DNA from 4 places in the Lactobacillus amylolyticus genome. Region 1 is predicted to be linked to each of the others. Evidence: predicted binding sites of a transcription regulator. Region 1 holds the regulator's gene; each other region holds the start of a gene.
What was found. Region 1 encodes NrdR, which represses ribonucleotide reductase genes. Its sites were predicted from a motif close to ACACNATATATNGTGT; they were not measured.

Region 1 (5,509 bases):
GGTCAAGGTCACGACCAATAGTTCTGTGGTCACGTTCCTTGATTTCTTGACGACGCTTAAGATCAGCCTTTAAGTCAGCTTCCTTGAAGAAGGCAGTACCAAATATTCTTTGAAGCATTGGGTTTGAAGATTTGCCCCCCCAGTAAGCACCAGCTACTGACAAAAGCTTGAAGTGCTTGATCTTGCCAGTGTTTGGAAGAAGTGCGTCAAAGCCAAAGTCAACAAAGTCGCCAAGCTTGTATGCATCAACAACATCATCGTCAATCTTAGCAAGAAGTGCACTCTTGTATGGATCGTCTTTATATTCATCTTCAAGATCTGACTTGCTTACGCGAACGTGTTCAATCTTTTCACCGTTCTTAATAGCCTTTTCCATAGCTTTTTCAAGTTCTGGCAATTCACCAATCTTAATTTGGTCATCCTTGTCAGTATCAACATAGAAGCCACCTTCATCGGTAACATGTTCACCTAAGTGAAGCTTTGGATATTTAGCCTTAGCAACTGCTTCAAAAAGAAATGCGGCAGTAGCACGCAAAACATCTAGGCCTTCTTCATCCTTATCAGTGATGATTGCAACTTCAGCATCACTATCAAGTTCGTAGTCAAGTGGTTCAATTTGACCATTAACCTTACCTGCTACAGCAGCTTTTCCAAGTGAAGTAGCAATCTTATGTGCTAAATCAGCGATTGACAAGTTTTCATCAAAATCTTTCTTTGAGCCATCTGGCAAAGTAATTGAAAAACTCATTATTTTCCTCCAGAAAAATAAAAAAGCCCCAGTGCCATACAGCACTGGGACGTTAATTAGCGTGGTTCCACCCAAAATTCAGACTAGCGTACGTCTAGCCTCTCGTATGAACTGATAAAGGAGCTCACCCATTTTATTGTATTTTGGGAGCGAAAGAGTCGGGACGACTTTCTAATGAAGAACTTCCAGAACTAGGTTCTTCTCTCTGAGACGAAAGTCGTCATATCTCTTTCATTAACTGATATTATACGCGCTCCCATTTTCTAATCAAGTCCTAATTTTAAATTTTTCTGCGATTTGGACCAGAAACAATAACTTCTCTAGCCAAAAAGCGAATCCGCTGCATAATTCTCGCAGCTTTAACCTTATCTAAACTATTTTTTGTTTCGGCAAAATGCTCTTCTAAAGCCTCCATATCAAGATTAGAAGAGAAGAAAGTAGGCAAAACATTGTCCATTCTTGCCTGCAAAATTACGCCTAAAACATCATCTCTAGACCATGGACTTAATGTTTCTGCTCCAATATCATCTAAAATCAAAAGATCGCATTCCGCAACGCGTTTAATCTCAGCTTGCAAACTATTATCTTCAAAGTGACTTGATAAGCCTGCAATAAAAGTCGGTACATGCAAAAAGATTACGTTTTTGCCGCTTTGGGCAACTTGATTTGCTAGTCCAGCCAAAATATAGGTCTTTCCTCGGCCAAAATCGCCAGAGAGATACAGGCCTTGCTGATGAGGATTCTTGCTATATTTTTTCAAGAACTCACCAATCTGAGTTAGAGCTTCTTTTCGTCCCTTGTCAATCTCAATCTCACTCAGACGGACATCATGCAACCGTTCAGGCAAGTCGATTAGCTGCAAATGCGCTTTGGTGTTTTTTTCCATATCTGCTTCAATTTTTTCAGCAGTTGGCCGGTAGCGAACGTCGATCACCTTGCCATTTAAGAAGAGTTCGGGCTCATAACCCGCCATCACCTTATTGGGATCCTGCAGCTGTGAATAAAATTCGAATAAATTCGGCATGGAAGTTTTGACCATGTTTTTATCAATTTTATTCTTATTTTTAATTAAAAAATCTCGTACTGCAGGATTATGCAGAATCTCTGTTTGCAACTCACCTTGATCGCCCAAATTGCGTTTTTTCACGATTTTATTGATCACATCACCAATCGGTTGCATTATTACTCACCTACTTTGATCCATTCTGATCTTCTAAGTTCTTGAAGAAATTCTTTAAATCTTCTGAATTGACATTGGAATCTGTCTTGGCTTTTTTCTTGCTCCAATCAGTTCCCTTTTCAACGTGCTTAGGTTGATTATAGCCATAGCGTTGCGGCTTTTTGCTCCGCTTTTCCTGTCTTTTCTCCAGATATTGCAACGCCTGCGGTGCCGATGCAATACCATGCTGCAGCCAATCATTGGCAATCCGATATGCCAAATTGGGCGATACCATTGAATCGTAAGTTAAGCAGGCATAGACCAAAACGTTGATCAAATCGCTTGGCAGGCCATATTGGCTGCGCAAAACATTCAGAGTCCGTTTTTCGCCTGGACTTGCAAAACCGCCCTTATCAGCTTTAATTTGATACAAAAATTCAGCCGGTGACATCTGAGTTGCGTCTTGCAGCAGTTTTTGCTTATCAGTTGATACTTTGACTGGTCTTGCCTGATTGCTATCCTGTGTTAATTCATGATTAACCTGTTTACGGGTATGGGAGCTGCGGTAATTTTCGGCGATCAAATTCTCTATTTTCCGCAAGTCCAATTCCTGTTGACCGTGCAAACTAGGCAGACTTTCATCAATAAATTCTTGTTCGTCTAAGCCATAGGTCTGCATTACGCCCAAGATCTGCGCCTTCTTATGATCAATTTCAGAACTTGGAATGCTGTAACGGGCAAATTGATCTTTCATAAAGCCCCAGTCAACATGATCGTTTTGATTAACTTCTGCGGTTTTTACCTTTGGTGCCGTATTTTCTTGAGCTGCTTGGATTACTTCTGTTGACGGATTAATTGCTTCATCCCCCGGCAGATGAAAGACTTCAATAAATGAAGCCGAAATATCGCGAGCATTTTTGACTTTTTTTTGTCGACTTCTGGTTTTCTTGGCAAAATAATGACTTAAACTGTGAAAAGCCGTGTTGCCAACCTTTTCTTTCAGCAGACTAGCCAATAGCTGCGTAGAAAAAAATTCTTGTGAGCTAGGAACTTTTAACAATTTAAAGGCCAAAACCTGATTAACAACATTATCAACTAAGTAAGTCTGAACTAATCCGACAGCTTCCAACTTGTGCAAAGAGCGGAAAAGCAACTTTAAATTGCAGTCCAGCTGCTCTTGTAGAGAATAGATTCCCTGAGCATCTGACAAAATGGAATATGGATTAAAATTTTGAATTAAGGTTTGATATAAAGCAATTGCTGTCGAACCAACCAAGGGCTGATAAAGTTTAATCAGAATTTGCTCATCATCTGGAAAAAGATCAATTTGATTCAGCACATAAAAGGGCTGCTTGGGATCAGCTGTCTCAAACATTAATTATTATCCTTCTCTCGTTTGGCCATCATGTCTTCCATTGTTTTCATGAAACTAGACATATCTTTAAATTCACGGTAAATAGAGGCAAAACGAATGTATGCAACATCGTCAATATTAGCCAAATCATCCATCACGAACTGTCCAATCTTCTTGGATGAAATTTCGCTTACGCCTTGCTTTCTGATTTTATTTTCAACATCGTCCGTCAAGTGTTCGAATTGTTCACTGGAAATCGGACGTTTTTGTCCTGCAGCCATTACACCATGCAAAATCTTTTCCCGGTTAAATGGCTCACGGGTACCATCATTCTTGATAACTAATAATGGTGCGGTTTCAACTCTCTCAAAAGTAGTAAAACGAAAACCGCAATTTTCACACTCGCGCCGACGTCTAATTGCACGATTTTCATCACTTGGGCGCGAGTCAATCACACGTGAAGAATTATGATGACAATTTGGACATTCCATAATTATCCCTCTGCTTCAACTTTCAATAAGATTTCTTTTAATTTCTCTTCTAATTCATCTATTGTACCAGTATTATCCACTACAAAGTCCGCCTTGGCAATCTTTTTTGCTAATGGCATTTGACTGTCAATTCTGGCTTGCGCTTGACTTTCAGTTAAATTATTGCGTTCCATCAATCGCTTTAGCTGTAAACTTTCAGGCAAACTAATCACTAATACGAAGTCACACAACCTTTGGCCCCCTGTTTCATATAGTAAAGGCGCATCAAAAACGACAATCTTTTCTGCCTGTTCGCGATACTTGTTTAGCTTATTTACTACTTCTTGATAAATCAGGGGATGTGTTATTTCATCCAACCGCTGCATTTTTTGCGGATTATGAAAAACAATTTCTCCGAGCCTTTTGCGATTAATCTTTTTGTCTGAATCCAGAATTGCAGACGAGAACTCTGTCACAACTTCGTTATATCCCTGTTTGCCTGGATCATAAATATGATGTGCAATTTTATCGGAATCAACGATTGGAATATGATGTTTTTTAAAGAAATTATCCGCGGTGCTTTTACCTGTCGCAATTCCACCGGTTAAACCTAAAACTAAAGTCATTGATAGTTCACCTGACAATGTGGACAAAATGTGGTTCCACGGCCATTAACTTTGATTTTTTCAAATTTATTGCCGCAGTTTGGGCAAGCCTCGCCGACATGACCATAAACCTGCAGCATTTTTTGAAATCCGCCTGCATTACCGTTAGCATCCAGATAAGTATGGACTGTAGTCCCGCGCATTTTAATAGCAATGGAAATTTCATGATTGATTTTCGTGTGCAGTTCTTTTACTTTATCTTCTGGAATTTTTGAAGCAATGCTTAGCGGGTGAATTTTGCTCTGCCATAAAACTTCATCAACATAAATATTGCCTAAACCAGCAACGATTGATTGATCAAGCAAAGTATTTTTTATATTTTTATGCTTGCGCTTTAACTTGGCAATAAAATAGGCTTCCGTAAATTCTTTAGAATTAGGCTCATACCCTAATTTGCCAATTCCTGTCGTTTGCCGTTCTGTCCCCGTTAAAATCAGCTGCATGCGGCCAAATTTGCGGACGTCGTTGTAGCGAAGCGCCGTGCCATCTGTAAATTCAAATTGCACGTGGTCATGCTTATCGTTAGGCGCATCAGGCGTAGTTAAATGATATTTTCCTTCCATACGCAGATGCGATACAATCGTCAAATTATCACTCAATCTGATCAAAAGATATTTGGCATAACGATCAATATCTAAAATCTTTTTGCCTGGCAGCTCATCAATAAACTGTTGGTGATCGGTAGCGACTATTTTGGGATACCAAAGGGTCACTTTTTTGATCGTTTTTCCTTTAACTAAAGGAATCAAAGTTCGTCTAACTGTTTCAACTTCCGGCATTTCTGGCAATTAAATCACCTACTTTGCATCGTACCAGTTATGACCCCAACCAGAGTCAGCAATTAGTGGCACATCAAGTCTGACGGCAGATTGCATAACTTCTGGCACGATTTTCTTCACTGTCTCTAATTCATCTTTAGGAACATCAAAAATCAATTCATCGTGAACCTGTAACACCATCTTGGTCTTCAAGTGCATTTCTTCAAGCTTCTTTTGCATATTAATCATCGCAATCTTGATGATATCTGCAGCTGAACCTTGAATTGGTGAATTAATTGCTGTTCTTTCCGCAAAACTTCTGACATTGAAGTTCTTAGCATGGATATCAGGCAAA
Region 2 (5,509 bases), 650 kb from region 1:
GCCAACAAGTGGATATCGCCGTGACCTTGAGTGTTGGTCCAAAGGTGATAGCCGTTGTCTAAAGTGATGATTTTAGTACCAGTTTTCATAGAATTCTCCTTTGTTAAATAGTGTTAAATCAATTTTACCACGTTATCGCTGATTAATTGTTTGCAGATAGTGTTGCAAATGAATGCTGTCGTAGCTGATCAAATCGATCATGCATAGATTTTCATATCCGAAGGTTTCGGTGCCGGAAAAATGCGTTCCGTCCAGCAGCTGCAAGGTCATTTCTTCCTGGCTGGCGTTAGCGACCTTGCCGATATTGATGCCATCGTATTCAAAGCTGTCAACTGTCAATAAGTGATCGCTTTTGGCAGTCTGGGCAATTTGCGCAAAAGTAGGCAGCTGGTCAAATTTGCTGGCGAAATCGCTGAGATGATAGCTGTCAAAAATATTATGCTGCTGATTATACATTGCCGCGTAATTTAGATAATTCAAATAGCTGGATTGAGTTGTAATGTTGGCAATCAGGTCTTTATTAAGCAGGGATACGGCTGCAACTTGACCGGCATTGTCCAGTCGATCGATCAAAAAATAGTGCGGGCTTTCATTGACAAGCCAGCCGCGAACGAAGTCATGTTGAAAACGGATGGGACTATCATAGCTGAAATAGATTTGAGCCAGATCAAGGTCATTATTGACATCGCCGCCATCGTTTAAAAAGTTGATGTATTTTTCCAGCAGCTTAAGCCCCACGTCATTGATGACGACTTCAACGATATCATCAATATCGACTGCGCTGCGAATTACATCATCAAAAGTTTTGCTTTTTTCCTCATAAGTAGTCAGCTGTACTTCTTCCTTGTCTAGTCCAACGATGAAGCCACCAATGCTACCGCCATTTTTAAGCCCAAGTTTGATTAAGATCTGCTTGCTGCAAGCAAAATCCAAAATTTTATCCAGATTCTTAAAATGTTGAGCCAGCAGGTCATGGTTGGCTTGGGTTAACTGGTAGGGATCATTGATTTCACCGTTTGCCAGCAAAAAGGAGAAGAGGCGCAAGTAGTCGCTGTCTTCATTTATTTCAGCGATATCGTCGATTTTTAAGAAACGCACACCGTCCTGATTGCCGGCTGGATCAAGTGCAAGGAAGGTCAGCCAGTTTTCGGTTTTGTTTAAGATATAGCCCAATAAAAATGAATTTTCGTCTTCAGAGTGCTGATATATTTCAACAAGTTTAAGTGCCATGTTAACCTCCCACGATTTTATAAATTGTATCTATTATATAGGAACAGTTTGAGAAAAGACACTATTTGCGTGTATAATGATGACAATAGACAGCGGCTTAAGGAGGAATCTATGAGTTTAAAATATGCCAAAAAAGTCAGGTTATCTGCTTCACGCTTTTAGCAGCAATTAAGGCCTGCAATATTGTATTCGTTGCTTATATGATTCAGATCATGCTGAATGCGGCTTCTTCTGGGTCACATGATTACTGGCATTTAGTTCGTTTAGCCCTTTTGACGGGATGCAGATTAAGCAGCTGGCCTATGTGACTAGTTCGGATCACAAAGAGATTTTTAATGATGTGTCTTTAGAAGTAAAACCAGGTGAAAAGGTTTTTCTGATGGCACCGAGCGGTTGAGGCAAAACTACTTTGTTGCGGCTAATGCTTGGACTTAAAAAGCCGAAAGAAGGACAAATCATTTTGAACCACAAAAATGTTAGCGGCAATTGGAAATTCATGAAGCAGGGCTTGATCAACTGGTTAAAGAACACGGCTTAGATGGCTTGGTCGGTGAAGACGGCAATAATTTATCTGGTGGTCAGATTCAGCGAGTTGAAATTGCACGTGTGCTTTTATCAGCTCGACCAATTCTATTAGCAGATGAAGCCACGAGTGCGCTTGATCCTAACTTGTCTTTGGCAATTCATAAGACTTTATTGAAGAATCCGCGAGTAGCCGTGATTGAAGTAGCGCATAAAATTTCTCCAGAAGAAAAAGCGATGTTTGATAAAATCGTTCATTTAGATAAACGCAGCATTGAGACATTAAGATAAAAATGTAGTAAATTATAGGTGTAAAGATTAGTTTTTTAAGGGAGATATTTAAAATGGCAGAACCTAAATGGTTGAAGGATATGAATCCTGATGAATATTTAAAAGAAGACTATGAAGCAAACGGCGAGGCTAAAGCAGGCACGACCATTCATGGCATTGATAAAGATGATCCTGATTGGTTAGATAAGGCTGCCAAGAAGGTTAATGCCGCAGAAGGCAATGACTATGTAAAATTAGATGCTGGTCTGATGACAGTTAACCAATTGAATTGGATGCTTAGAAATACGATTGGTGAAATGACGTTTGTTGACGATAATAACCAGCTTCTTTGGTACAATCGTCCAATTGATCCCAACTATAAGATGCTGGCAAGCAGAAAGCCATCTGATATCGGCAACGGAATCGGTAAGTGTCATCCAAAGCAAGCAACTGCAACTGCTAAGAAAGTTACGCATGCTTTGAGAACGCAGCCAGATGGTCACGATGAGGTTGAAATGCCAGTGCCTAACGGCAATCTGAAAAAATTGATTTACCACCGCTACAAGCGAGTTGAAGATGACGAAGGCAATTACGCTGGTACTTATGAATGGGTTCAAGATATTTATCCATTAGTAAAATACTTCTGCGAAACGACCGGTCAAAAATTAGTGATCGATCCGGATGCAACCACCGGTGCAACTTATCGTAGGAATTCAGATACTGATGCAGTCAGTGGCGCATCAAGCAAAGAAACTGAAAAGAAAACTGAGGAAAAGCCAGATACTTCAACTGGAGCTTCCCAACATGAATAATTGAAAAAGGCAGTCTCTTATGAGGCTGCCTTTTTTAGTTATAGATTGGCTGCTCTTGCACTGCAATGTAAAGATCAGCCATTTGATCATTTCTAAAATTAGATAGTTGGGGATAAACGGAATTGTGGATCGCTTGATAGCCATATGGCATGTGATAATGGATCAGTCTTTTTAAGTGGTGAGTTGGCAAATTGCATTTGTTTTTGATTCTCGTTGAATATTTGCCGACATGATTGCCGTAGAGATCATAGTAAATAAGGTTGATTTGCAGGGGATGTTCTTTTTTCATAAGCAAACCTTTCTGTGAAATATGACATCGTGTCACTTTTAACTAACATTATATGATATTTGGATCTCCTGTCAAAAAATAAAACTGCTGCCAAGGGTAGCAAAAATGTCATCAGAATACAAGTCTTTATTTTTATTTCACACAATACTAAACTAGATGTCGAGGCTTTTTCTGGAAAAAAGCGGAAAAGGCACAAGATGTTGTATATTAGTTCACACCTTGTGAACCTAAAGTATTGAGGAGAGATTTTATGCAAACTAATAAGAATGAGAATTATTTTGTCTGGCTATGGAACCAGCTTAAGGGTTGGCCAATTCAGAACTACTGCTTGTGGTTCTTTGCTTTTGGTTTCCAATTGGCAATTTTATTGCAAACTAAGATGACCAGTGTTACTGTGATTACTTTTATCGGTACTTTATTAGGTACTCTTTGTGTTTTGGCAATTAATGCTACCAAGGCAATTAACGGCTGGTTAGGTTTGATCTCAGCTGCCTGCTTTATTTATGCAGGTTGGTCAGCTAAGAACTACTTATCAATTTTTGAGCAAATTGCTTATATTGCTACCTTGGACTTGCCAGTTATCTTGGCTGTTAAGTCCTGGAATAATGATACCAAGAACCACTTGCGGAAATTTGGCGCTAAGGAATGGGTAATTGCCATCGTTGGTACGCTTGCCGTTTACTTGGTTTCTGGTTTCTTGATTGGCAAATTTACCAATGATCCTCGTCCCTGGATTGATGCAATCAGTTTTGCAATTTCTCTTACTGCTGGCATTATGTGCTTTATGCGTTATAACAACCAATACTTCTGGTGGACAGCCAGCGGCATTTTCCAATTGATTCTTTGGAGCGTAACCTTTGCTCAAGGCGATTCAACTTTAGCCATGGCTGTTAACTCATTGATTTATGTAATTAACGATATTTTAGCCTTTACAGTTTCGCCGTGGTTCAATATGGGTCGACGTCGTGAAGGATTGAAAGAAATCAAAAAATAATTTTTAAAATAAAAACGGATTAAATAAATAGTTAACGATAGTAATATTTATTCGATCATTGAAGCAAATGGGATTTGTTCTCATTTGCTTTTTTGATAGCTGTAAAAATATTAATGGATAAATTAATGGAAAATAATATATTAAGAATATTTAAAAGCGGGTTCAAAGAGATAACATATATTAAATGAATATTATATACTATAAGTGCTAATAAGTGACATAATGTCACACTCCATGTTAATAAATGTTTTTAACAGAAAATGAGGTATAATTTTATGGTTTCAAGAAAAATTTGTTAGAAAAAATCCGCAAAATTGAAGAAAAAAATGAACATCATTCAATTCGCAAATTCGCAATGGGTGCGGCCTCCGTTTTGATTGGTTTGACTTTTATGGGTTCAAACAGTCGTCCTGTAAAATCTTCAAAAACAAAAAAGAATTAATCTGAAATTGTTTTGGTTGAAAGCCAAAGCACTGTATAATTCAGATGATCAAAGAGTTAAAGATGTACGACAAGAATGGCAATTTTAATGGTGATATTCTTTATGCCGATAAGGACAACGAATTGCTTTATGATGGTAAATTTGAAAATGATGTTGAAAAACAATTAGTAATCAGCCTTTGGGGCGATAAGATTCGCTTTAGCAATGAATTGGGCTCAGCTTGGGAAACATTTTCAACAACTGTTCCTAAGTTGACCTTCGAAGGTGAAAAGTCGGTTGAGACTACTAAGCCAGAAGGGATTACGATTACTTGGCAGCCAGGTGAATTGGTATTGAATAAGAATTCCAACGTTCATGTTCACTACTTCGACGTTCATGAAGAAGCTAAAAATGGCGTGACAGACTTTAATCCAGACCATGGTTTTGAATTGACTGATCAACTGCAAAGTCTCACTCACTTGGCAATTGGCGATAATTATGAAAATGAATTGTGGGACTGGGAAAGTGCCAACTATGCCTCTGCCAGAACAAACAGATTCAAATGACAATAGTGAAACGGTAACGCCAAAAGCACAAGAAAAAATAAGTTAGATTTATCTAATCAAGAAGGTCACTAGCACAAAAGCTGGTGGCTTTTTTGTATGTTAAAATAAGATTAAAAATGAAAGGTGGCAACAAAATGTCAGATTACGATGCAAAATATATTGAAGAAAAGTTTATTCAATATGCCAAAATGAACACGCGCTCAAATGAAAACAGCAAGGCCGTACCTACAACCCCTGGCCAGGTGGTTTTGCTTAAAGAACTCGCAAATGAAATTAAAAAATTAGGGCTTACAGATGTTTCTTATTCAGACAAAGATGCGTATGTAGTCGGCAAAATTCCCGCAAACAGCGATAAAAAAGTTGCCGCAATTGGCTTCGTCGCTCACGTAGATACTGCCGACTTTA
Region 3 (5,509 bases), 390 kb from region 1:
TACCAAGACTGCTAGGGCGACTCCAAATCCAAATCCCATTTCCAAAGTTGAGATCATTAAGATATCAGTTACTGGTTGAACGTTTGGAACCGGAATAATGTGCGCCACTCTTAGCACGACAGCCATTGCCGTCAAAATTGCTAATAAAGCAAGTCGCTTAATTTGTTTATGTGTAGTAGTCGACATTTTGTTAAATCACTCCATTTTAAAATTAAAATTTGCTCCGTGTCCACACGACTCTATCTTTGTTGTGTAGATAAACTTTGTTGGCAGCATTAGCCCATTTACCATTTACGGTGTAGGTCCAATAAAGCTTTTTAGATTTATTTTGGCTATAGCCATGAATGCTGGTAACAAAACCGCCAGAAGACTTTACTTTCCAGCATTTTTTAAGTGCTGCTAAAACAGTAGTATGTTTTTTAACTCTAATATTCTTTTTAGCAATTGTTTTCTTATTATTTTTCAAAGTATATGTAACTCTGATTGTCTTAGCAGCCTGAACTTGGTTATTGTTTGCATCTGCGATGCCAACAGCACCCAAGGATAACAGGATAACAGTGAGAAGTAAACCGAGCTTTTTAACTAATTTATTCATTTTTAATCCTCCAAGAATTTTGATTTTTATTTAATTGGGCATGCTCCATTTTAAAATTAAAATTTGCTCCGTGTCCACACGACTCTATCTTTGTTGTGTAGATAAACTTTGTTGGCAGCATTAGCCCATTTACCATTTACGGTGTAGGTCCAATAAAGCTTTTTAGATTTATTTTGGCTATAGCCATGAATGCTGGTAACAAAACCGCCAGAAGACTTTACTTTCCAGCATTTTTTAAGTGCTGCTAAAACAGTAGTATGTTTTTTAACTCTAATATTCTTTTTAGCAATTGTTTTCTTATTATTTTTCAAAGTATATGTAACTCTGATTGTCTTAGCAGCCTGAACGTGGCTATGGTTTGCATCTGCGATGCCAACAGCACCCAAGGATAACAGGATAACAGTGAGAAGTAAACCGAGCTTTTTAACTAATTTATTCATTTTTAATCCTCCAAGAATTTTGATTTTTATTTAATTGGGCATGCTCCGCCTTCACAATCGGTTTGACCAACCAATTCAAGGTCTTTTTCATCATCGTTTTGCTTCATGAAGACTGCTTCAACGTCTCCCTTGATTTGAGCAGCTCTTTCTTCATACTTTTCTTTATTAATTGGCTCTTTTGGAGCTTGTTTTAAGCTGCCGCCATAGTATGGAAGAAGTGAAGTTGACTTGATGATGTGGCGGTATTGATGAAGAAGTGGGGCAATTTGCTTGCTTTCACCATCTTGGAAAGTAACGGTACATGATACGGCGTTATCTGACCAGTAGGTTTGCAAAAATGCTTGCGTAGCAAATTGTTCGCCGATTGATACAGTACCGGCAGATGCAAATTGCTTGCTGTCAGCGTTAGCAGCACGAAGTGGAAATTCTACACAAATAGTATTCTTAGTGTAGATATCAGGTTCAGTGTAGTAACCACATTCCTTAAGGGCTGGCAATAATGGGTCAGAAGCTTGGAATCTAATTCTTTGGATCATGTAGCCAGCGTAGTGGAAGTGCATCCCTTCGGAAACACCTGCAAGTTTAGCTACAGTACCTGAAGGCTTAACAGTTGTGTGCTTGATCGAAGTGTTGCAGCCTAAAACATCGCTGTAATCTTTATCAGCTTTAACAACTGCTTTATAAAGGCCATCGAAGGTCTTTACGATTTCTGGATCATAGATTGGCTTCTTAATTGCTGCACCAGTTTCAGGATCTTTAGCATCTTCCCAACCGGTAACAACACGGTGACCAAAGCGTGACAAGATCCAGTCTTGAATACCAGACATTGAAATACCGATACGACGATTCTTTTGAATAATCTTTCTTGATATTTCCCAATCGTAGTGACTGAAGGTTACACGCTTAGCAAAACGAACAGCTAAAGCAAAGGCTTCTTTTAAGTCCCAGCCTTGTTTTTCAGCAACATAAGGGAAGACTTCAAACAAGTTGCATGGTTCACCGTTAGATAAGGAAATTTCGCCACATGGGTTTGTTCCTTCGACGTTATCATCGATGCCAGCTTGGTAACCATCGACAATTCGGCCGTAGTTGCGAGAAAGTTCAAGATTAAAAACGCCAGGTTCACCATTATGCAAAATTCCGTCGGCAATTGGACCGTAATTATCGAATTTAGAATCAATTGCAACACTGTTATTTGATGCCCAACGGTGGTGGTAAAGCTTATCTTTATCTTGCTTCATCTTAATGAAGTCTTGGTCGTCATTTGAACCCAAAGCAAGTTCAGCAGAACGACGAACGTTACCAGCAACAACTGTCTTACCAATCAAGTTGCAGATATCAGTTGCGTCAACGGCAGTTAATTTTTCACCGGCCTTAGGATTGATAACCTTATTAATATCAAAGAACATTTCAACTAAAGGCATTGGACCTGAAGCAGTGCCGCCGAAGCCATGAATCTTAGTACCGTAAGGGCGAATGTTGCTGATATCTAAGACTAACTTCTTTTTGCCCTCAGGATTAGTAGCATTGAAGTGCATATCAATCAGTCGAGCATTTGCCAAAACCCAGCCTTCGCGAGTATCAGGCAATTCGTAGTAAACGTAATCGTCTTTATCTTGATTTTGCTTTTGCCATTCTTCTTTATCAGTAGCACCTAATTTAACAGAAGCATCATATGATTTGCTCTTTTTATCGATAACTACTGTTAAATCGATCTTTTGATCAACTTTAGGAATTTGCTTGATGTTGTCTTTTACAACTGAAAAGCCAACGCCGCCGCCCTTCATTAATTGATCGAAGAGGAATGAAAATGGCATTGAAACAGCTACATCTTTTTGGCTTAAATATGATGGTCTGATATGACTATCGCCATAATTTTGTGGACGAATAGCGATAAACCAGCAGTTATTCAAAGAATCACCGTTACGCTTTTGGTAGTCAGTACCGGAAATCCAAAGGTTACGACCGGATGGTGTAGCAGATAGACCATAGGTTAAGCGGAACAATTTTTGAGCTTCATTGGTTAATTGAGCAACAACTTCTTCAGAAGGATTGTCGGCTAATCGTGGATCGAGATTAATGTTTCCTTCAATTACTCGTTTAACAGTTTCGTCCCAGTTTTCAGAACGGTTTTTGTCGTTTAACCAGCGAGAATAGGTTCTCTTATAAGTGACCCAACCTAATTCACCCCAATGGGGCTTAACTTCTCGTTTTACTTGATCAATAAATTTTTGATCTAATTTAATAACTTTCATCCCACAACTCTCCTATATAAGTTAGTTACAAGTGTTTCACAAATACACAATTTGTTGATGACAGAATGTAGAATACCACAAGATATTGTATTGTAAACAAAAATATTTTAGCATGATTAAGTTCAAAAAATGCAATTCGTTGTCTCCGTAAGGATTTATATAAGAAAAAAATCGTACATAATTAAGAGAAATATCTGAGATTTTTTAATTTTTAATGGTAAAAATCTCAGAAGAAGTGTGTAACAAAAAGATAGTAGTTTTCTTTGTAATTTATTAGGCATAAAATAGGGCTCAAGCATCGTATATCTACAATTAAGGGAGGTTTATTTATGGAAAATGCTTGGCAAAGATTCAAGCAAAACGTACCGCTTAGAAGATTTGTGGTCTTGTTGGTAATCATTGCTCTTTTATATGAGATGCGAGCAATGATGAACACAATTTTGCTAACTTTTATTTTTACTTATCTGGTTGTTCATTTAATTAGGTTGGTTCAAAGACATATTCCAAAAATTCCATCGGGTGTAATTGTGTCAATCACATATATTTTGATTCTGCTGTGTCTATACTTCGCTGTAACGATTTATTTGCCGATGCTAGTTAAACAGATCAGTAAGATGTTTAAATCCGTCTTGGCCTTTTATGAGAGCGACAGCATGACAGGAATTATGCGATACGTAAGCCGCTATGTTAATAGAAATGAATTGGTGACTCAAGCTAAAACAGGGATGAGCGTCATGATGAAGACGTTAACCAGTGTTGGTACTTTAACGGTTTCGATTTTCATGTCACTAATTTTAAGTTTCTTCTATACGATTGAATTGAAGAAAATGAATGAGTTCTCTAATTTGTTTGTAAAAAGCGGAATTTTTAAGTGGTTCTTTGAAGATGTCCGCTATTTTGGCAGAAAGTTTACGAATACGTTCGGGGTTGTCCTTGAAGCACAGTTTTTCATCGCCCTCTGCAATACCGCATTAACAATGATTTGTTTAGCCTTTATGAAAATGCCGCAAATTATTGCATTAGGATTAATGGTCTTCATTTTGAGTTTGATCCCAGTTGCTGGCGTGATCATTTCACTGATTCCGCTAAGTATTGTGGGCTACTCAGTAGGCGGCATTCGCTACGTGATTTATATTTTCATTATGATCATGATTATTCACACCGTTGAAGCCTATGTCTTAAATCCTAAGTTCATGGCCAGCAAGACTGAATTACCAATTTTCTACACATTCTTGGTTTTGCTTGTGGCAGAACATTTCTGGGGCACCTGGGGCTTGATCGTAGGTGTGCCAATCTTTACTTTCTTCTTGGATGTTTTAGGCATTAAGCCAACTAAAAAGAGTAAGAAGAAGGCAGTTCTAAAATGAGATTATTACTGACAGGCGATAGCATCATCGCACGCAATGAAGGCAAAGAAGAGCCGCATATTAACTGGAATTTAAAAAAGATGTTACCTGACGTAGAAATTGAAAATACTGCAGTGTCGGGGATCAATTCAGGTGCGTTTTTTGCAAGACTTAATGAATTAGTTTTGAGCGTGAAAAAGTGCGATAACTTGGTAATTTTACTTGGGACTAATGATCTGGCAACGCATAAGCAGGTGCCGTTAACGCAATTTAAGCAAAATATGGAATTGATTTGTTCAGCGATAATTTGTGCATATTATCCGCCACATGTTTTGCTTGTTTCGCCACCCGCCGTTGATGAGGAAAAGCAGCTTGTGCGCGATAATGCTTTAGTAGAAAAATATGCCAAAGCAGTCGAAGAAGTCGCTCAGGAATATCATTTTAGATATGCGGATTTATGTCAGGCGATGCTAGATGCAGGGGACATCAAGGAGACTGCCCAAGGAATGAAAAATGATGGTTTGCACTTTGGGGATGCAGGCTATGAGATATTAGCTAAATTGATTGTTAAAAATTTGAAGAGCATGTAAAAAAGAGGCCGAAAGGCCTCTTTATTTTTATTCAATTAAATTATCTTATTGCCGCAAACAACAATCCACCCATGGCTACCAGAGCCAGGAATGGGATGAGCAAGTATGCATAAAATACGAAAATCAATCCGGCAATGAGCAAGAAGCCGAAAATCTTGATTAAGCCAACCCCCAACTTGAAGAAAAGCCAAATCAAGAAAATTGTTAACAAAAGTGAAAGCATAGTTTCATACCTCCATAATCTATGAGAATATTTTACTACCAAGAGATGGAGAGAGCGTAG
Region 4 (5,509 bases), 460 kb from region 1:
TTGTTGCTAACGATGACTACTACCAAAAATTGCCAATTGGCATGTTTATTCCGAAAAAAGCGACTAGCAGTATGTATAACAATGGTACCAAACTAAGAATTGTTGCAGTTATCCGACCAAAGAGTGAAGATTCAATGCAGCTTCTTTCAAGCGGTGTCGCTTACAGCGATAAGTTGACTCAAAAAATTATCAACGAGAACAAAAACTCAGCAATTGTTAAGGCACAAAAGAAGACCAACCGCAATGTGATGACTGGTCAAGTAATGACTGCAACCGAAAAGAAGCAAATGATGCAAACACTTGGCGGCAGCAGCATCCCTACTGGCATCATGATTTATCCAAATAATTTTGACGCTAAAGATAAGGTACTTGATTACTTAAATAAGTGGAACAAAGGCAAGAGTAAAAAGAATCAAATTGTCTATACCGATATGTCCAGCGCCGTAACCAAGATGACTGGTGGCCTGCTTAATGGTGTGACAACGATTTTAATCGCCTTTGCCGCTATTTCATTGATTACTTCAATGATTATGATCGGTATTTTGACCTACACCTCTGTTTTGGAAAGAACCAAAGAAATTGGAGTGCTTAAAGCATTAGGTGCCAGAAAACGCGACATTACACGCGTCTTTGATGCCGAAACCTTTATTCTAGGTGTCTTCGCCGGTGTACTTGGCGTTGGAATTGGATACTTGTTGACGTTTCCAATTAATACGGTTATCTATAACATAACTGACTTGGCAAACGTAGCTCAATTAAATCCGCTTCACGCGCTTTATCTGATCATCATCTCTACTGTTTTGACATTAATCGGTGGACACTTGCCAGCAAGAATGGCAGCCAAAAAGGATGCCGCAATCGCTCTTAGAAGCGAATAAAACAGCTCCATTAACTTTTATGTGAAAAAGTCATAAAATAAAGCTGAATATCTTTAAAGAAAAAGTCGCCTTTCCAATCTGGAAAGACGGCTTTTTCTTTATATCATATCGAGTGGCAGCTTGTGAGTCGGTTGTGGAAAATCAGAATTGATTAACCGCAATTCATCATCGTTAAGTTTAATTTCTTGTGCTGCAATATTTTCCTTCATATGACTAACCTTGCCTGATTTAGGAATTGATAAAATTTTCCCACTGCGCAGGGCCCAAGCAAGCATTATTTGGTGTGGCGTAGCATCATGATCACGCGCTACAGTCTTTAAATTATGCGTAATTCTGATCGTATTGCCTTTGCCTGAATTGAATGGCGAGTAGCCAATAAAGTTAACCTTATTTTCCTCTTGCCATGGCAATAGATCATATTCAACGCCGCGGTGATCCAAGTTATACAAGTCTTCATTGGCAAAGCATGCTCGACCACCTGGTACGGAAAAAAGTTCTTTCATATCAGGAGTATCAAAGTTTGAAACACCCCATTGCCGAATCAGACCTTCCTTTTTTAGATCTTCCAATCCACGAATCGTATCTGATAACCGGTGACTGCCCCGCCAATGAAGCAAGTATAAGTCTAAGTAGTCCGTTCCTAATCTCTTAAGACTAGCTTCAAGACTTTTGCGCTCAAGTTTAGGCGTTGCATGATAAGGGTAAAACTTAGAAATAAGATATATTTGGCTACGATCATAACCTTTAATTGCTTGACCAACCAAGGTTTCGCTTTTGCCTTCACCATACATCTCGGCAGTATCAATAATCTTAATGCCATTATCTAATCCATATCTAATTGCTGCAATTTCGTCTTTTTTCTTTTTAGGATCTTCACCTATATTCCAGGTACCTATCCCTAAGCCAGTTAAGTCCATCTTTTTCACCTCACTTAGATTTTACTACATTTTTCGATTGACAAAATGGCATAGACCACTTTATAATGGACTAGACCAGTAAATAAAGGAGGATTTATTCATGATAAAAGTTATTGTTACAGAAGACCAAATTGAAGGCGGAGCTAAAGCATTTGAAATTTTCGAAAAAGGGATTAAAGACGGAGCCAAGGTTTTAGGCCTTGCTACTGGTTCTACTCCAGAAACTCTTTACCAAAACTGGGTAAAAAGCGATCTTAACTGCTCTGGTCTTACTAGTATTAACCTGGATGAATACGTTGGTTTAAAGCCAGATAATCCTCAAAGTTATCATTACTTTATGCAAAAACATTTATTTGATAAAAAGCCATTCAAGAAGACTTATATTCCAGATGGAATGGCAAAAGATATTCCTGCTTTTTGTAAAAAATACGATCAAATCATTAAGGACAACCCAATCGACATTCAACTGTTAGGTATCGGTCGCAATGGTCACATTGCTTTTAACGAACCAGGTACTTCATTTGAAATCGGCACCCACGAAGTTAAGTTGACTGAAAATACAATCAAGGCCAACTCTCGCTTCTTTGACAATATTGATGAAGTGCCAAAGAGTGCTATCTGTATGGGTCCAGCCAACATTATGGCTTCTAAGAAGATCGTTTTGATGGCTTTTGGCGAAAAGAAAGCTCATGCCGTTAAAGAAATGATCGAAGGTCCAATCACTGAAGATGTTCCTGCATCAATTTTGCAAAAGCATGCTGACGTAACGGTAATCGTTGACAAGGCAGCTGCCAAAGAACTTGACGATAAGTATAAGAACTAAACAAAATTTATGATAAGAAATGCCAGTTAAGCAAAAATGCTTAGCTGGTATTTTTATTTCTATTCGATTTCTACTCAAAATACAAATCCAGAACTTGACTTTTTACCGTTTAACAGAATTAAAAAATTGCTTGTTAGACCCAATATATCGTATTAAACTATTTAATGTTCTACATATTGTGTTGAAGAAAGAGTGTGATTCAAGTTATTGTCTTAAGTGGGCCCATTGGAGCCGGAAAATCCAGTTTAACCAGTATTTTAGCCGAACATCTAGGTACGCAAGCATTTTATGAAGGCGTCGATAACAATCCCGTTCTTCCCCTATACTACAAGGATATGAAGCGTTATACCTTCTTGCTTAATACTTATCTGCTCAACCACCGCTTAGCTCAAATTAATCAAGCAGTTCAAGAAAAGAACAGCGTTTCTGACCGTTCAATTTATGAAGATGCACTTTTCTTCAAGATGAACGTGGATAGCAAGATTGCCGATCCAACTGAGTTCAAGATCTACGACGATTTGCTTGAAAACATGATGGAAGACACGCCTGGCAATCCAAGCAAAAAGCCAGATTTGCTTATCTACATCCATGTTTCTCTTGATACTATGCTTGCTAGAATCAAGAAGCGCGGCAGATCCTTTGAACAAATCAGCACTGATCCAGGTTTAAAGGACTACTATGCTCGCCTTTTGAAGTACTACGAACCATGGTATGAACACTATGACGCATCTCCTAAGATGATGATCGATGGTAATAAGCTTGATTTTGTCACCAACATGGGTGCTCAACGAGAAGTATTAAATGAAATTGATGATAAGTTGCACCAAATCGGTAACTTATAGTCTTAATGAATGAAATAAAAAAGAAGGAACGTGATGACAGTTATTGTTTTAAGCGGGCCAATTGGAGCCGGTAAATCCAGTTTAACCAGTATTTTAGCTAGATATTTAGGAACTAAGCCATTCTACGAAAGTGTTGACGACAACCCTGTTCTGCCACTCTTTTATGCTGATCCAAAAAAGTACGCATTCTTGCTTCAAGTATATTTTTTAAATACGCGTTTTCACAGTATCAAAGAAGCCTTAACCGCAGATAATAACGTACTTGACCGTTCAATTTATGAAGATGCCTTATTTTTCCAAATGAACGCAGATATTGGTCGTGCCACACAAGAAGAAGTAGATACCTACTATGAATTATTGAACAATATGATGGGCGAATTGAAGCGGATGCCGAAGAAGAACCCAGATTTGCTTGTTCACATTAATGTTTCATATGATACGATGATCAAACGAATTCAAAAACGTGGTCGTCCGTATGAACAGCTTAGTTACGATTCAACGCTAGAAGACTACTATAAGCGTTTATTAAGCTACTACAAGCCATGGTATGAAAAATATGATCATTCACCTAAGATGGAAATCGATGGTGACAAGTTTGATTTTATAGCTTCTGAGAAGGACCGTGAGATCGTCTTGGATCAAATCGTTGCTAAATTGAAATCTATCGGCAAATTGCCACTCAACTGGAATAAATCGACCGATATTCAAATCGAAGCATAAAAAAACTCCTGCAAGATTATATTCTCGCAGGAATTTTTATTTAATGAAATTAATGCATGATAGTAGTTAAAATTGCACCAGCAAAAATTAAAATCAAACCAGTAATAGTAAAGAATATAGCCTCCTTGCTCTTCTTTTCATGCAAGAAAATCATTCCGCCTAAGGTAGAAATAACTACTGAAAGTTGAGAAACAACGAATGCCGTGTTAACGCCATTATCTTTAACTGACAAGATATAGGTCGTTGCCGCAATTGAAAAGATGAAACCAGCAAGCAGGCTTTGCCGGCTGCTTTTTGACTTTATTTCTTTCATTTGCTTGGTAAATAGCAGATAAATTAAAACTGCAACAACCATCCCAACTGATTCTGGGAAGAAAATTGCTAAACCAGATGCGCTCAAAGCACGTGGAATTGCGTTGTAAATGATAAAACCAAGCGTGGTGCAGACCAACATGATAATAGTGCCGACTTGATTCTTTTCACTGCCTTCACTTGTGCCGGAAGCTGAAACAGAGGTAAGGATTGCTCCCACAATTAAAAGAGCAATTCCGATAAAGCCCCAAATTTTAGCATTAGTTGAAGCCCATTCTCCAAAAATCACAACCCCAACCAATGAAGTTCCGATTAATTGCAAACCAGTTGAGATTGGCATTGTTTCAGAAACACCGATCTTGGCATATCCAGTATACTGACCTAATTGGCCCACTACCCAAAAGGCACCAGCCAAAGCAGCCATCAAAAATGTTTTGCCATCAAGAGCAGTAGCAGCCTTGATAAAAGGCAAGGTAATTAATCCAACGATTAACGTTCCAACTGCAGTTCCGAAAATCTGATTAATCGGTTTCCCATTAATCCGTGCAACGGCAAGCGGCAAAATGCCCCAAGCCAGTGCCGGTAGCAGCATATACACAATATTCATAAATTTTTTCTCCCTATGTTTGTATTATCTAAAAGTAAGTGAATGAAGTTATTTTAGCGGTTGAATCACCGGAAAGTCAATTATTTTATTCAATCGAAGAAATAAGTCCAAACAATAAATAACTATTTTTAATAAGATTTCTTTCATAATTCGTGTTTACATTTTTATATGAGAATGATAGAGTAAAAGAGTTGTTGAATTGGGATAAAAACACGAACATTATATACGGGGGATAAAAATGAATTTTATTAAGTCTTATTTTCAGCTTGATAAATATAAGACGACAGTTAAAACCGAATTTTTGGCCGGTTTAACTACTTTTATCAGCATGTCTTATATTTTATTTGTTAATCCTAATGTTTTAGGTGCTTCTGGTATGAATACCGGTGCAGTTTTCACTGCTACTGCCC

Region 2: the regulator NrdR is predicted to act here: its motif matches at 3,314-3,329, upstream of pnuC (nicotinamide riboside transporter PnuC).
Region 3: the regulator NrdR is predicted to act here: its motif matches at 3,366-3,381, upstream of nrdJ (ribonucleoside-triphosphate reductase, adenosylcobalamin-dependent).
Region 4: the regulator NrdR is predicted to act here: its motif matches at 2,756-2,771, upstream of D0Z64_RS07075 (deoxynucleoside kinase).

What each region holds. Positions count from the first base shown of each region.
Region 1 is NZ_CP031835.1:428,064-433,572, reverse strand. It holds gene thrS (threonine--tRNA ligase) at 1-748, opposite strand, end outside; gene dnaI (primosomal protein DnaI) at 1,029-1,928, opposite strand; gene D0Z64_RS02235 (DnaD domain protein) at 1,939-3,282, opposite strand; gene nrdR (transcriptional regulator NrdR) at 3,282-3,752, opposite strand; gene coaE (dephospho-CoA kinase) at 3,755-4,357, opposite strand; gene mutM (DNA-formamidopyrimidine glycosylase) at 4,354-5,184, opposite strand; gene polA (DNA polymerase I) at 5,194-5,509, opposite strand, start outside.
Region 2 is NZ_CP031835.1:1,177,666-1,183,174, reverse strand. It holds gene D0Z64_RS06115 (prolyl aminopeptidase) at 1-89, opposite strand, end outside; gene D0Z64_RS06110 (hypothetical protein) at 133-1,230, opposite strand; partial or broken gene D0Z64_RS06105 (ABC transporter ATP-binding protein) at 1,502-2,043, shown strand; gene D0Z64_RS06100 (PAS domain-containing protein) at 2,097-2,834, shown strand; gene D0Z64_RS06095 (hypothetical protein) at 2,869-3,123, opposite strand; gene pnuC (nicotinamide riboside transporter PnuC) at 3,374-4,117, shown strand; gene D0Z64_RS06085 (YSIRK-type signal peptide-containing protein) at 4,410-4,559, shown strand; gene D0Z64_RS06080 (hypothetical protein) at 4,622-5,104, shown strand; gene pepT (peptidase T) at 5,239-5,509, shown strand, end outside.
Region 3 is NZ_CP031835.1:41,730-47,238, forward strand. It holds gene D0Z64_RS00220 (ECF transporter S component) at 1-186, opposite strand, end outside; gene D0Z64_RS00225 (DUF4430 domain-containing protein) at 212-595, opposite strand; gene D0Z64_RS00230 (DUF4430 domain-containing protein) at 652-1,035, opposite strand; gene nrdJ (ribonucleoside-triphosphate reductase, adenosylcobalamin-dependent) at 1,062-3,290, opposite strand; gene D0Z64_RS00240 (AI-2E family transporter) at 3,620-4,657, shown strand; gene D0Z64_RS00245 (SGNH/GDSL hydrolase family protein) at 4,654-5,226, shown strand; gene D0Z64_RS00250 (hypothetical protein) at 5,267-5,449, opposite strand.
Region 4 is NZ_CP031835.1:1,366,248-1,371,756, forward strand. It holds gene D0Z64_RS07060 (ABC transporter ATP-binding protein/permease) at 1-878, shown strand, start outside; gene D0Z64_RS07065 (aldo/keto reductase) at 977-1,795, opposite strand; gene nagB (glucosamine-6-phosphate deaminase) at 1,899-2,618, shown strand; gene D0Z64_RS07075 (deoxynucleoside kinase) at 2,813-3,460, shown strand; gene D0Z64_RS07080 (deoxynucleoside kinase) at 3,494-4,180, shown strand; gene D0Z64_RS07085 (GRP family sugar transporter) at 4,230-5,099, opposite strand; gene D0Z64_RS07090 (NCS2 family permease) at 5,338-5,509, shown strand, end outside.